DNA from 2 places in the Kribbella sp. NPDC056861 genome. Region 2 is predicted to be linked to the other one. Evidence: riboswitches for the same ligand, from Rfam matches in the RefSeq annotation. Region 2 holds a riboswitch; the other holds the start of a gene.
The links. Region 2 has a riboswitch for cobalamin ahead of cobN (cobaltochelatase subunit CobN). Riboswitches for the same ligand answer to the same signal wherever they lie in the genome.
Positions count from the first base shown of each region.

Region 1 (7,559 bases), on a different contig from region 2:
AACTGCAGAACATCGCCGGCACCAAGCCGATCGCGCTCGCCGAGATGGGCAAGGTCCCGACAGCCTCCCTGCTCAGCAGCCAGCCACGCTGGTCCTACTTCATGCTCTGGTCGGAACAACTCCGCGGCAGCAACACCGACGCCGAGATCCGTACTGCGTACGCCCTGCCCCGAGTGCTGAACCAGGGCGAGGTCGTCATCAGCGGCGGCACCAACCCGCAGCCAAGGACCGGCCAGATCACCGGAGTCGGCGGCAAGTGTGTCGACGTCGCCGGAGCCAGCACCACCAACGGCACCGCCGTCCAGCTCTGGGACTGCAACGGAGGCACCGCCCAACGCTGGACCATCGGCACCGACAACACAATCCGTGCCTTGGGCAAATGCCTCGACGTCACCAGTGGCGGAACAACGAACGGCACGAAGCTTCAACTCTGGGACTGCAACGGCAGCGGCGCCCAGCAGTGGCAGCAATCCGGCAACCAGCTCCGCAATCCGCAGTCAGGCCGCAACCTCGACGTACCTGGTGGCAACACGAGCAACGGCACCCGCCTGCAGATCTGGGACGCCAACACCAACCCCTGGCAGCAGTGGACGCTGCCTAGCTGAGGCGCAGCTCGTACTCGACCTGAGCGAGTGGGGTGCCATCACCGAAGTCCCGTTCGGTGGTGGCACCCGTCTCGGTGAAGCCTGACTTGCTGTAGAACCGGCGGGACTGCGGGGTGTCGCGCAACGTCCACAGGTGAACGCGATCGATGCCTTGGGCCCGCAATGCCTCCAGGGTCCCGGTCATCAGGGCCGCCGCGACGCCGGTGCCCCAGCCGTCCGGATGACCGTAGAAGCTGTAGAGCTCCGCCTCGCTCTCGGCGGTAGGCATGCTCCAGGAGAAGGCCAGCGCGCGACCGTCCACCTTGGCGACCAGCACCAGCCCTTCGGGGTCGGCGATCCGGTCGTGCCAGCGGTCCAGTCGTGAGCTGATCTGGCCGGCCGCGAACTCGGTATCGAAGAACGGCGCGTACGCCGCCTCCCAGGAGGCGGCATGCACGATGCCGATTGCTTCACCGTCGGCCGCGGTCGCGCGGCGTACCTCGATCATCTGCCCAGGATCTCAGCCCGCGAGGGCCTTGAGCGACAGGGTCAGCCGCTCGGTCATCCAGTCGAGATCGTCGGTGGTGATCACCAGCGGCGGAGACAGCCGGATGGTCGAGCCGTGCGTGTCCTTCGCCAGTACGCCGTGCTCCGCGAGTTGCTCGCACAGCGCACGGCCGCTCCCGAGCGCCGGGTCGAGATCCAGCCCGGCCCACAGACCGTGCACCCGCAGCCCGGCGAGGCCGTGAGCCTGCAGAGGCTCCAACCGGTCGCGCAGCTCCTGCTCCATCGCGAGCGCGTGCTCCTGCAGGTCACCCGGCTCGAGCAGCTTGATGACGGCCCGCCCGATCGCCACCGCCAGCGGGTTCCCGCCGAAGGTGCTGCCGTGCGTGCCGGGGGTGATGACATCCATCACCGCACGGTCGGTGACGACGGCCGACAGCGGCATGATGCCGCCGCCGAGCGCCTTGCCGAGGACATAGACATCCGGTACGACGCCCGCCCGCGAGCTCGCGAAGGTGGCGCCGGCCCGGCCGAGACCGGACTGGATCTCGTCGGCCATCATCAGCACCTGGTTCCTGGTGCAGACCTCGCGGACCGCGGCCAGGTAGCCGGCCGGCGGGACGACCACACCGGCCTCACCCTGCACCGGCTCGATCAGGACGGCGACCGTGGTCTCGTCGATCGCGGCCTCCAGCGCGGCGGCGTCGCCGTACGGGACGGAGCGGAAGCCGGGCGTGTACGGGCCGTAGTTGTCGTGGGCCTCGGTGTCGCCGGAGAAGCTGATGATGCTGATGGTCCGGCCATGGAAGTTGCCGTCAGCAACGATGATGGTGGCTTCGCCGTCCGGCACGCCCTTGACCAGGTAGCCCCAGCGGCGGGCCAGCTTGAGCGCCGTCTCGACCGCCTCGGCGCCGGAGTTCATCGGCAGCACCGCGTCCTTGCCGGACAGCGCGGCGAGCTCGGCGCAGAACGGGCCGAGCTGGTCGTGGTGGAAGGCTCGGCTGGTCAGCGTGACCCGGCCGAGCTGCTCAGTGGCGGCGGCGATCAGCGCCGGGTGCCGGTGGCCGAAGTTCAGCGCGGAGTAGCCGGCCAGGCAGTCCAGGTACCGCCGCTCCGAGGTGTCGGTGACCCAGACGCCTTCCGCCGCCGCCACCGTAACCGGCAGCGGGTGGTAATTGTGCGCGCCATAGGTCTCTTCGAGCACGATCGGGTCAGTCACAGGTCAGCCTTTCGGTCACGGAGCTCGGACCTGGCCGAGCTTAGGGGGCGACCGCGCTGCTGAGGAGGCCGAGGTGCAGATTGTCCGACATTCGGTCAATCTGCTGAGACCAGAAGACCGGGACCAGCCTTCCGACAAAGGCTGGTCCCGGTCGGTCAGAGGGGTCAGGACGGCAGTTCGTCCCGTACCGCGCGCGCCGCGGCCACCAGGTTCTGCAAGGAGTCGCGAACCTCCGCCCAGCCCCGCGTCTTCAGCCCGCAGTCGGGGTTGACCCACAGCCGCTCGGCCGGGATCGCGGCCAGGCCCTTCTGCAGCAGCGACACGATCTCGGGTGTGCCGGGCACGCGCGGCGAGTGGATGTCGTAGACACCCGGTCCGACCTCGCGGGGATAGCCGGCATCGCTCAGCTCATGCGCGACCTGCATATGCGACCGGGCTGCCTCCAGGCTGGCCACGTCGGCGTCCATCTCGTCCAGCGCGTTCAGGATGTCGCCGAACTCGACGTAACACATGTGCGTATGGATCTGGGTGTCCGCCCGCACGCCACTGGTGCTCAGCCGGAACACCTCGGTGCCCCAGGCCAGGTACGCCGCGCGATCGGCCTGCCGCAGCGGCAGGGTCTCCCGGAGGGCCGGCTCGTCCACCTGGATCACCGCGGCGCCGGCCGCCTCCAGGTCGTTGACCTCGTCGCGCAGCGCGAGCGCGACCTGGCGAGCCGTGTCGCTGCGCGGCTGGTCGTCGCGGACGAACGACCAGGCGAGCATCGTCACCGGCCCGGTCAGCATGCCCTTCACCGGCCGATCGGTCTGCGACTGCGCGTACTGCCACCAGCGCACGGTCATCGGCTCCGGTCGCGAGATGTCTCCCGCGAGCACCGGCGGCCGCACGTACCGGGTGCCGTACGACTGGACCCAGCCGTGTTGCGTTGCGAGATACCCGTCCAGCTGCTCCGCGAAGTACTGGACCATGTCGTTGCGCTCGGGTTCGCCGTGCACGAGCACGTCCAGCCCGGCCTTCTCCTGGAAGGCGAGCACCTCCCGGATCTCCGCCTGGATCCGCTCGTCGTACTCCGGGACGCCGATCCGCTCGGCCCGCAGCTCGGCCCGCGCGGTGCGCAGCTCGTTGGTCTGCGGGAACGACCCGACCGTGGTGGTCGGCAGCAAGGGCAGTCCCAGGCGCGCTCGCTGGGCCACACTCCGTTCCCCGTACGGCGTCGCGCGGCGACTGTCCGCCGCGGTCACGCCGGTCAGCCGGTCGCGGACCTCACTGCGGTTGGTCAGCGCCGACCCGGCTCGCGCGTCGTGCGCCGCGCGGTTGGCGGCGAGCTCGGTCGCGATCGCCTCGGTGCCCTCGGTGATGCCGCGAGTCAGGGTGACGATCTCGGCCGTCTTCTGGCGCGCGAAAGCCAGCCAGGGCAGGACTTCCGGATCGAGATCCGTCTCGGCGGCGACGTCCAGCGGCACGTGCAGCAACGAGCTGGACGAGCTGACGTCGACCCGATCGGCCAGCCCCAACAGGGTGGCCAGCGTGGAGAGCGACTTGGACAGATTGTTGATCCAGATGTTGCGGCCGTTGACGACACCCGCGACCAGCCGCTTGCCGCGCAGCCCGCCGACCGAGGCCAGTGCGTCGAGGTTGGCCTCGGCGGGTCCGGTGAAGTCGATCGCGAGACCTTCGACCGGAGCCTTCGCCAGGACGGGGAGGGCTTCGCCGAGGCGGTCGAAGTACGAGGCGATGAGGAGCTTCGGGCGATCGGTGAGGTTGCCGAGCGTCGCGTAGGCACGCGCTGTGGCGTCCAGTTCGTCGGTCGTGCGGTCCTGGATGAGCGCGGGCTCGTCCAGTTGCACCCACTCGGCGCCGGCGGCCCGCAGGTCGGCCAGCACCTCGGCGTACACGGGGAGGAGTTGGTCGAGCAGTGAGAGCGGCTCGAAGCTGTCGGCGACGCCCGGAGCGGGCTTGGCCAGCAGGAGATAGGTGACCGGGCCGACGAGGACCGGGCGGGCAGCGAGGCCGAGCGCGACGGCTTCCTGCAGCTCGGTGACCTGCTTGGTGGAGTCGGCCGTGAAGACGGTGTCCGGGCCGAGCTCCGGGACCAGGTAGTGGTAGTTCGTGTCGAACCACTTCGTCATCTCCAGCGGCGCCACCTCTTGGGTGCCGCGGGCCATTGCGAAGTAGCCGTCCAGTGGGTCGGCGGCGACGGCCGAGCGGTGCCGCTCGGGGATCGCGCCGACCAGGGCGGTGGTGTCGAGCACGTGGTCGTAGTACGAGAAGTCGCCGGTGGGGACCTCGTCGATGCCGTCGGCGGCGAGTCGCCGCCAATTGGCCACGCGCAGGTCCTTCGCGGTCTGCCGGAGGGCGTCCGCGCTGACGCTGCCCTTCCAGTAGCCCTCGATGGCCTTCTTCAGTTCACGGTTGGGACCTTGCCGGGGGTAGCCGTACACGGTGGCCCGTGCTGCCGCGGCTGCGGACTTGCTGGTCAAGCGTCTCTCCTTCGTGAGGCGTCTCGTCGGACCAGGCGACTCGCGGAAGGGGAACAGCAGACACGGACCGTCGAATGGTCACATGCGCGCCGCGACCTTCCCACGAGGTCACCGAGGTCGACCACGAACGCTGAGCGTCCATGGGCAGTGGCAGGTCTTCGGACTCGCGGGCACGTCTGTTGCCAGACACCTAGTGGCCGTCGCTTCCCAGGTCCGCAAGGACCCAGTGCTGATGACGGCGGTCGTTCCCACTCACCGCTGCGGGGCAGTCCCGGAATCACACCGGGTTCCCTCTTACGACGTCCTACCTGGCGGGCAGGACGAACCAACTGCGATCACCACAGTACCCGCTGGAGTTGCTCTCGAGATGCGGGCTGCACAGTTTTTGCATAAGTTAGGCACTCAGTCGATCGGTGAGAAGGGTGGGGCCCGATGAAGGTTCGGCGAATACTGGCGGGGTTGGCCACGGTGGCGGCGCTCGCCGTCGCACTGGTGCCGGCCACGGTCGAGGACGCACCGGCGGAGGCGGCCGTCACCCGGTTGGGCAGCGCGGGGTACTGCCCGAACGCCAACGGCGTGACCGTGATCGTCGACTACCAGGGCCTCGGCGGGGCGACCGAGATCCGTTGTGCGCCGGGCGATCAGACCACGGGGCTGGCCGCGCTGGAGAACGCCGGGTTCGTCGTCACCGGCACCAACCGGTGGGGCAAGGCCTTCATCTGCCGGATCAACGGCAAACCGACCGCGGCCACCGAGCCGTGCGTCAACACGCCGCCGGCCAGCGCGTACTGGTCGTACTGGCACGCGCCGAACGGCGGCAGCTGGACCTACAGCCAGTCCGGCGCCTCCGCCCGCAAGCCTCCGCTCGGCAGCTTCGAGGGCTGGTCCTTCTCCCAGAACGCGGGCCCGACCACCAACCCGCCGCCGCGGGTGGCGCCGGTCCGCCCCTAGGTCACCTGCCGTACTGCGATCGCCGTGCGCTCAGCAAGCTCCGCGACCTGAGCGTCGGTGATCACCAGCGGTGGCCCGAGCAGGACGAGGTCGCCGGAGACGCCATCGGCACAGCCGGTGGAGTGGTAGAGCAGCACACCTGCTTCTTTGCCTGCAGCGACTATTCGCTCGGCGACGCGATCGGCCCGTGCGTACGGCGTACGGGTTGGTCGGTCGGCGACGAGTTCGACCGCGCAGAGCAGCCCGAGACCGCGGATGTCGCCGACGGCCGGGTGATCGCCCAGCTCTGCTTCGAGTGCCGACTTGAGGGCTGCACCTTGTCTGGCTGAGGCTGCGATCAGGTCGCGCTTCTGCAGCACCTTCAGTACTGCGTGCCCGGCCGCCGCGCCAACGACGTGGTGCGAGTAGGTGAAGCCATGGGTGAAACCGGCGATCTTCTCGTGCACCTCGCCACTGCAAGCAGCGAAGCCGAGTGGCCAGTAACCCGACGCCGCGCCCTTGGCGGCGACCAGGATGTCCGGCCGCACCTCCCAATGCTCACAGGCGAACCACTTCCCGGTCCGCCCGAAGCCGGTCATCACCTCGTCGGCGATCACCAGTACGCCGTACCGGCGGCAGACCCCGGTGATCGCGGGCCAGTAGTCGTCGGGCGGCACGCAGGCACCGAGCGCTGCACCCGAGATCGGCTCGGCAATGAAGGCCGCGACATTTTCCGGGCCCTCGGCAAGGATCAGCGCTTCGAGCTTCTCCGCATGCTGCTGGCCACAGCCTTCGGGGTGCGTCGGGAACTCGCACCGATACTCGTACGGCGTCGTGGTGTGCCGCGCGGATCCCAGCCACGGAAGATACGGCGCCCGCAGCCCGGGCCGCCCGGAAACGTCTAGCGCGCCCCGAGTGTTGCCGTGATACGCGCCCTGTCGGCCGATCACCACAGACCGATCCTCACCCCGGGCCAGGTGGTAGGCGCGTGCCATCTTCAGCGCGGTCTCGACCGCTTCGCTGCCGCCGGACACCGGATAGATGTGCGGATCGTCGACGGGTAGCAGGGGAGCCAGTGCGGCGGCGTAGTTCTCCAGCGCGGCGGAGGCGAAGGCGGTGCCGTGCGCATAGGAGACCAGCTTGGACTGCTGGGCGATCGCCTCTCCGACCTCCTCGACGCCGTGCCCGATGCCGACCACGATCGCGCCGCCCGAGCCGTCGAGGTACCGGCGGCCGGTGGTGTCGAACAGCAGTGCGCCGGAGCCCCGTGCAACAACCGGAAGGTCGTTGCCCGGGGCCCGAGAGAACACGGTCATCCGGCGACCGCGGCGCCGAACAGCTCCAGCGCGGTCTGCGCCTCGGCCGCCGACACCACCAGCGGCGGCGACATCCGGATCGAGCTCTCGCCGCACTCGAGCACCAACAGGCCACGCTCGAACGCACGCTGCTGGACCTCGGCCGCCTGCTCCGCGGTACGGAACTCGACGCCGATCATCAGGCCGAGACCGCGGACGTCGACGATCTGCTCGGGGAACTTCTGCTGCAGCTCACGCAGGCCGGTCATCAACTGCTTGCCGATGGTGTCAGCGTTGGCGAGCAGCCCTTCCTCCTGGATCACCTCGAGAGTCGCCAGCCCGGCCGCGCACGGGATCGGGCTACCGCCGTACGTCGAACCGTGGGCGCCGGCCGGCCAGCTCTCCATCAGCTCTGCCCGGGCCATGAACGCGCCCAGCGGCAAGCCGGAGGCGAGACCCTTGGCGCTGATCAGGACATCCGGCTCGACGTCCTGGTGTTCGATCGCCCACATCTTGCCGGTGCGTCCCGCGCCGGACTGGACCTCGT
Region 1 covers NZ_JBFBNQ010000002.1:727,805-735,363, reverse strand. Annotated here, with positions in the region: gene AB0P21_RS10545 (glycosyl hydrolase) at 1-605, shown strand, start outside; gene AB0P21_RS10540 (GNAT family N-acetyltransferase) at 598-1,092, opposite strand; gene rocD (ornithine--oxo-acid transaminase) at 1,105-2,307, opposite strand; gene metE (5-methyltetrahydropteroyltriglutamate--homocysteine S-methyltransferase) at 2,472-4,787, opposite strand; cobalamin riboswitch at 4,919-5,132, opposite strand; gene AB0P21_RS10525 (hypothetical protein) at 5,220-5,738, shown strand; gene AB0P21_RS10520 (aspartate aminotransferase family protein) at 5,735-7,033, opposite strand; gene AB0P21_RS10515 (aminotransferase class III-fold pyridoxal phosphate-dependent enzyme) at 7,030-7,559, opposite strand, start outside.
Region 1: linked by a shared signal. The riboswitch ahead of metE (5-methyltetrahydropteroyltriglutamate--homocysteine S-methyltransferase) and the one ahead of cobN (cobaltochelatase subunit CobN) in region 2 are both predicted to bind cobalamin.

Region 2 (7,559 bases):
GGTCCGACGCCGATGCCGTCGCGACGCTGCTGGGCGTCGAGTTCAAGGTCGGCGGTACCTATCTGGTCAGCGCGATCGACGCCCAAGTCAGCATCTGCGGCGAGAGCGGCCCGGCCACCCCTGAGCTGCGAGCCCTTTACCAGCAAGCCTTCTGACCGAGCCGGTCGGACTGGTTGCTCTAAGCAACCAGTCCGGCGCAGGCCGCAGGGCTCAGGTCCCAGGCTTCTGCAGCAGATAGTCCTCGGCCCGCATCGACCCGGCCGACTTCACGTCCTCGGGCAGGATCTCGCGCAGGTCGCGCTCGGTCAGGCTGTCGGGATCGCGCCGGGCCAGCCGGGTCGCCTGGTTGGAGATGGCCTCTTCGAGCAGGTTCCGGATGAACCGGCCGTTGCCGAAGTTGTGGCCACGCGGCGCGGCCGGGATGTTCCGGCGTACGGCGGCCAGCACCTCGTCGTTGTGGGTCATGCCCTTCTGCCGGGCCTGCAACGCGAAGATGGCGACCAGCTGGTCGGTGCTGTACTCGCTGAACGACAGCAGCTTCGGGAACCGCGACGCGAGGCCGGGGTTGGAGTCGAGGAACCGCTGCATCTCGCGGTGGTAGCCGGCCACGATCACGACACACTCGTCGCGATAGTCCTCCATCATCTTCAGCAGCGTGGCGACGGACTCCATCCCGTAGTCACCCGGGTTGTTGTCCGGCACCAGGGTGTACGCCTCGTCGACGAACAGCACCCCGCCGAGCGCCTCGCGGAACTTGGCCGCCGTCATCGGTGCCGTCGTACCGACCCCGGAACCGACCAGGTCGGAGCGGTCGACCTCGACCACGTGGCCCTTCTCCAGCACGCCCAGCTGCAGGTAGACCTTGGCGAGCAACCGCGCGATCGTGGTCTTCGCCGTACCGGGCTTGCCGACGAACACCATGTGCCGGGCCCGCTCCTGGATCGGCAGCCCGAACTCCTTGCGGCGCTGGTTGGTCTTGATCTCGGCCACCATCTTGCGGACGGCTTCCTTGATCGACTCCAGCCCGATCAGCGCCTCCAGCTCGGCGAGCGCATCGTCCTCGGGCACCGGCTCGGGAGCGACGAAGTCATCCACCTCCGCCGCCGGCGCCGGTACTACGTTCGCCGCGGCGGCAGCCGGTACGGCGTTGGTCAATGGCTCGGGCGCAGCCTCAACGACGACCTCAGGCACCGGGGGAGCGGCATTCGATCCCCACGTATGCGTCAACGGCCCGTCCGGCGCCGTCAACTCGATCTCAGGCGCGCCACCATCAACACTCGACTGATCGAGAATCTCGAAGAACGCAGCAAGATCCGGCACCTCCGGATCCGGCCACGGCCCCTGCTCGAGCACTCCAGCCAAGTGGATCGACACCCGAGTCGCCGCAGCCGCCCACGACCGCGCCAGCATCTGCTGATCCTGAGCGACCGCACGCCCCAGCCACTCGGTATTGCTGCGCAACCAAGCCTGCGGATCGAAGCCCCGCCTGAGATCGGCCAGCGCGTTCTCGACGTCCCACCCGTCGACCCCGAGAATCTGCCCCACCGCCGGCGGCTGAGCACTGAGCCCCGCAGTACGGATCAACCGCGCCAGCAGCTGCGAGAAGTTCAGCGAAGGATTGTCGGCAACCGTCAGCGACAGCTTGTCGTGCGTGTCCCGCAGCGTGTCGAGCGAGTACCGCAGGGCTGACGCGGGCCCGGCCAGTTCCGGCAGTACTGCGCGCTCTGCGTCGCTCAGCACCGTCGTCCGCCAGAACTGCAGGATCGTGTCGTAGTCGGCCTCGGTGTGCATCCGGGTGACCTCGCGGTCGGCCATCACCCGGTCGTACCCGGCGGTCAACGCCTTGGCGCGCGCGGCCAGCGGCGGCGCATCGCGGAACAGGCTCACCACATCACGCGACAGCTGCAGCGCCTCCAGGCGTCCGGCGACGTCGAAACTCCGCGCGCCGGAGATCACCAGCAGCGGCCAGTCGGTCGCGGCGACCTGGATCAGGTGACCGGCGCCGCCGTACCGCGTGGTCGATCTGTGGAAGTCACGCGTCAGCTCAGCCGAGAGATCGGCGTGCTCCCCGTGGAGCACCGGAATCCACCCGGCCAGCAGCGGCGCCACCTGGTGGGCGAACCACACCGCGGCGGGCGTTCCCTCGACGAAGTCCGGAAAGGCCCCCGGCCGCAGCGCCTTCGGGTCGTCGCCCCAGGCGCGCAACCGGTCGCGGACGCCGGTCAGCCACTCGTCCGGCACCTGCCAGGGTCGGTCGGCGCCGAGAACGTCGAGCACGCGCGCTCTCCGGGTGTGCTGAACCACAGAATTCCTTTCGGCCTGTCAGGCAGCTGGCCCGCCCACTTTAGTGCGTCCGGCGAACGTTCTAGCGCTTGCCAATAGTTAACAGAGTCTGTAACTATTAAGTCATGGCAGACGACGTCGACCGCTTCTTCGAAGTACTCGCTGATCCGACGCGCCGGCAGGTCGTCCGGTTGCTAGGAGAAGGCCCTCGCCGAGCCGGCGAGCTGGCCACGGCCACGGGTTCGTCGGCGCCGGCCATGAGCCGCCACCTGCGGATCCTGCTGTCCGCCGACCTGATCTCCGACGAACGGGTGGCCGACGACGCGCGGCTGCGGGTCTTCCGGCTGCGACAGGAGCCGGTGGTCGCAGTACAGGCCTGGCTCGACCAGTTGCAGGCGCACTGGCAGGAGCAGTTGGGCGCATTCAAAAGACATGTCGAGCAAGGGGAGAACTCATGACCAAGCAATCAGCCTCCGCCTCCGTCGAGGTCGCCACCGACCCGGCAGCGGCGTTCCACCTCTTCACCGCCGAGATCGACCTGTGGTGGGTCCGCGGCCCGATCAACTTCTTCGACGCCAACCGAGCCATCGGCATGCAGATCGAGCCCGGCGTCGGCGGCCGAGTCCTCGAGATCTACCGCTACGCCGACCCCACCACCGCCGAAGACGTCCTCGAACTAGGCCAGATCACCGCCTGGGAACCCGGCGCCCTCTTCGCCTACCGCAGCTCGGTCGACGACACCGAGGTCGAGATCCGCTTCGAACCCACCGAGACCGGCACCCGAGTCAGCGTCGAACAAGTCCTCACCGCAGGCGGCACCAAGGCCTTCTACTTCTGGCCCAATGTCATCGGCTGGTACGTCGACCACACCGCCCAGCAGTCGTCGCCTCGACGGTAGGGCTAGAGTCTGTTTCTCATCGACGGATGTGCAGGAACCCGGTGTGAGTCCGGGACGGTCCCGCCACTGTGACCGCGCTTGCGCGGGAGTCAGGAACTGCTGCTGTCGTACCTGCCACCTGGGGCGTGGACACCCCGAGGAAGGACCGGCCGCGCGTGCCCGCGAATCTGCTGCTGCTCTCTACTGCCGACACCGATCTGCTGGCTGCGTCGCAAGCCCAGGCCGGGTGGCGGGTCGCCAACCCCGCCCGGGTCGAGCTTGCCGACCTGCCGACGCTGCTCGAGGGCGTCGAGGTTGTCGTGGTCCGCCTGTTGGGCGGTCGGCGCGCCTGGGAGGAGGGGCTCGACGCGGTTATCGCCTCAGGCCTCCCGACGGTCGTGCTCAGCGGTGAGGCGGCCCCCGACGCCGAGCTGATGTCGATGTCGACAGTTCCCGCCGGCGCGGTCTCGGAGGCGCTCGGTTACCTGCGCGAAGGCGGGTCCGAGAACCTCAAGAACCTGGCGGGCTTCCTCAGCGACACCATCCTGCTGACCGGCGACGAGTTCGATCCGCCGAAGACCCTCCCGACGTACGGGCTCAGGGCCGGCCGCACGTATACCAAGGACACCCGCGCGGTGGTCGGCGTCGTCTACTATCGCGCCCACGAGATCTCCGGCAACACTGCCTTCGTCGACTCCCTCGCCAACGCGATCGAGGCTGCGGGCGCCCAAGCCCTCCCCGTGTACTGCGGAACGCTGCGCGGCCTTGACCCCAGCCACGACGACAACGCCCAGCTGTTCGAGATGCTGCGCGAATGCGACGTCCTCGTCACCACCCTGCTGGCAGCAGGCGGCACAGTCGCCTCCAACGCGACAGCCGGCGGCGACGACTCCTGGGACGCCGGCGCGCTCGCCTCGCTCGACATCCCGCTCATTCAGGGCCTCGCGCTGACCTCCACCCGCGAGCAGTGGCTCGAGAGCGACGCCGCGATCAGCCCGCTCGACGCCGCCACCCAGGTCGCGATCCCCGAGTTCGACGGCCGCCTGATCACCATCCCGTTCTCCTTCAAGGCGTACGACGCCGAGGGCATCGCCAGCTACGCGCCTGACGAGGAGCGTTGCGCCCGCCTCGCCGGTATCGCGGTCGCCCAGGCCAAGCTCCGCCACGTGCAACCCGCCGACAAGAAGCTCGCGCTGGTCCTCTCCTCCTACCCGACCAAGCACGCCCGGATCGGCAACGCGGTCGGCCTCGACACCCCGGCCTCGGCAGTCGTCCTGCTCGGCCAGCTCAAGGACGCCGGCTACGACCTCGGCCCCGACCTCAACCTCGACGAGCTGCAGGGCGCGGACGGCGCCGACGGCCTGGTCCACCGCCTGATCGCGGCCGGCGGTCACGACGTCGACTGGCTCACCGACGAGCAGCTGTCCAGCGCCGTCGCGAAGATCCCGCTCTCCACCTACGCGAAGTGGTTCGGCAAGACCCCAGAGTCGTTGCAGACGGCAATGATCGAGGCTTGGGGTGAAGCCCCCGGCTCCCTGTACGTCGACCTGTCGGGCCCCGAGCCCGCGATCGCGCTCGCGGCGCTCCGGTTCGGCAACGTAGTACTGATGATCCAGCCGCCCCGCGGCTTCGGCGAGAACCCGGTCGCGATCTACCACGACCCCGACATGGCGCCCTCGCATCACTACCTCGCGGCCTACCGCTGGCTGGAAGCGCCGGTGGAAGAAGGCGGTTTCGGCGCCCACGCGGTCGTCCACCTCGGCAAGCACGGCACGCTCGAGTGGCTGCCAGGTAAGGGCATAGGCATGGCCGCCGACTGCGCGCCCGACGCAGTACTGGGCAACCTGCCGCTCGTCTACCCGTTCATCGTCAACGACCCGGGCGAGGGCACGCAGGCCAAGCGCCGCGGGCACGCCGTGATCGTCGACCACCTGGTACCGCCGATGGCGCGGGCCGAGACGTACGGCGACATGGCCAAGCTCGAGTACCTGCTCGACGAGTACGCCACCGTCTCGGCGCTCGACCCCGACAAGGTCCCCACCCTGCGGGCGCAGATCTGGACCCTGATCCAGGCCGCGCAGCTGCACCACGACCTGCACACCTCGGAGAAGCCGGAGGACGAGGAGTTCGACGAGTTCGTCCTGCACCTCGACGGCTACCTGTGTGAGATCAAGGACGTGCAGATCCGCGACGGGCTGCACATCCTCGGCGGCGGGCCGGTCGGTGAGGCGCGGGTCAACCTCGTCCTCGCCGTACTGCGTGCGCAGCAGATGTGGGGCGGCGTCTCGGGCGCGGTACCGGGTCTGCGGGCCGCGCTCGGCCAGACGTTCGGCGTCGACGAAGCCGCGATGCTGGCCAACCCGGGCGTCGCAGTACCGGAGTTGGCCGATCTCGCAACGCTGGCCGACCTTCCTGCCGTGAGCGGCGCCGACGGCGTCGACCTGCTGGAGGCCGTCGCGCGCAAGCTCGTGGCCAGCATGGAGACCCTCGCGTGGGACGCGGCCAAGGTCCCGGTCGTCATCGAGGAGGTGCTCGGCCGGGTGGCTCCGCAGGTCGAGCGGTCGCTGCAGTTCGCCGCCGACGAGGTCGTCCCGCGGTTGGGGCGCACCGGCGACGAGCTCACGAACGTACTGCGTGCGCTGGCCGGCCGCTTCGTCGAAGCCGGACCGTCGGGCTCACCCACTCGCGGTCTGGTCAACGTGCTGCCGACCGGCCGCAACTTCTACGCCGTCGACCCGAAGGCGATCCCGAGCCGCAACGCCTGGGACGTCGGCGTCGCGCTGGCCGACTCGTTGCTGGCCAGGCACAAGTCCGAGACGGGGGAGTGGCCGCGATCGGTCGGCCTGACCGTCTGGGGCACCTCCGCGATGCGCACCCAGGGCGACGACCTCGCCGAGGTGCTCTGGCTGCTGGGTTGCCGTCCGGTCTGGGACGAGGCTTCCCGACGGGTCACCGGCTTCGAGGTCGTCTCGCTGGAGGAGCTCGGCCGGCCGCGCGTCGACGTGACGATCCGGATCTCCGGCTTCTTCCGCGACGCCTTCCCGCACGTCGTCACGCTGCTGGACGAGGCCGTCCGCAGGGTGGCCGCGCTGGACGAGGATGCCGACAGCAACTACCTGCGGGCGCACGTCGACGCCGATGTTGCTGCGGGCAATGACATGCGATCGTCCACGGCGCGGGTGTTCGGTTCCAAGCCCGGTTCGTACGGCGCCGGTCTGCTGCCACTCGTTGACGCGCGCAACTGGCGTACCGACGCCGAGCTGGCCGAGGTCTACGCGGTCTGGGGCGGCTATGCCTACGGAAAGGATCTCGACGGCGCGGAGGCCCGGCCGTCGATGGAGCGCGCCTACGCCCGGATCCAGGTCGCGGCCAAGAACGCGGACACCCGTGAGCACGACATCATGGATTCCGACGACTACTTCCAGTACCACGGCGGCATGGTCGCGATGGTGCGGCACCTGACCGGCTCCAACCCGAAGGCCTACATCGGCGACTCCGCGGTACCGGCGCAGGTCAAGACGCGGACGCTGGAGGAGGAGACCAAGCGGGTCTTCCGGGCCCGGGTGGTGAACCCGCGCTGGATGGCGGCGATGCAGCGCCACGGGTACAAGGGCGCCTTCGAGATGGCGGCGACGGTGGACTACCTGTTCGGGTACGACGCCACTGCCGGGGTGGTCGACGACTGGATGTACGAGACGTTGACCACGGAGTACGTCGCGAACCCGGAGATCGCCGAGTTCTTCCGCAAGTCGAACCCGTGGGCGCGGCACGGGATCGCCGAGCGGCTGCTCGAGGCTGCTCAGCGCGGACTGTGGTCGGAGCCGAGCGCGGAGGCGCTGGAGACGCTGCGGACCGCAGTACTGGAGACCGAGGGGGACATCGAGGATCGCGGCTGAGTGATCGGGCGGCGAGGGTGGCCAGGGTGTGATTGGGTGGACGCATGGCGTCCGAACAGCTCAGAGTCCTGGTCACCAACGACGACGGTTACGAGTCCGCCGGGATCCAGGCGCTCGCCGCGGCGATGACGGAGGCCGGCCACGCGGTGCAGGTGGTCGCGCCGTGGGACGACCAGAGCGGCGTCGGCAGCTCGCGGGCCGGGATGATCGGCAAGGCGATCGCGTCGAAGACCGGTGAGAACGGCTTCATCGGGATCGACGGGACACCGGCGCTGGCGGTGACGCTGGCCCGGCTGGGCGCGTTCGGCCCGTCGCCGGACGTGGTCGTCTCGGGGATCAACAACGGTCACAACATCGGCCCGATCCTGCACTCCGGCACGGTGGCCGCGGCGCTGACCGCCGCCAGCCAGGGCTTGTCCGGGCTCGCGATCAGCATCGACTCCGAGCAGCCGTCGTACAACGAAACGGCCGGTGCGGTGGCCCGGGAAGCGCTCTCTTGGCTG
Region 2 covers NZ_JBFBNQ010000001.1:910,089-917,647, reverse strand. Annotated here, with positions in the region: gene AB0P21_RS04130 (hypothetical protein) at 1-155, shown strand, start outside; gene AB0P21_RS04125 (AAA family ATPase) at 211-2,277, opposite strand; gene AB0P21_RS04120 (metalloregulator ArsR/SmtB family transcription factor) at 2,409-2,741, shown strand; gene AB0P21_RS04115 (hypothetical protein) at 2,738-3,181, shown strand; cobalamin riboswitch at 3,174-3,300, shown strand; gene cobN (cobaltochelatase subunit CobN) at 3,337-7,056, shown strand; gene AB0P21_RS04105 (5'/3'-nucleotidase SurE) at 7,101-7,559, shown strand, end outside.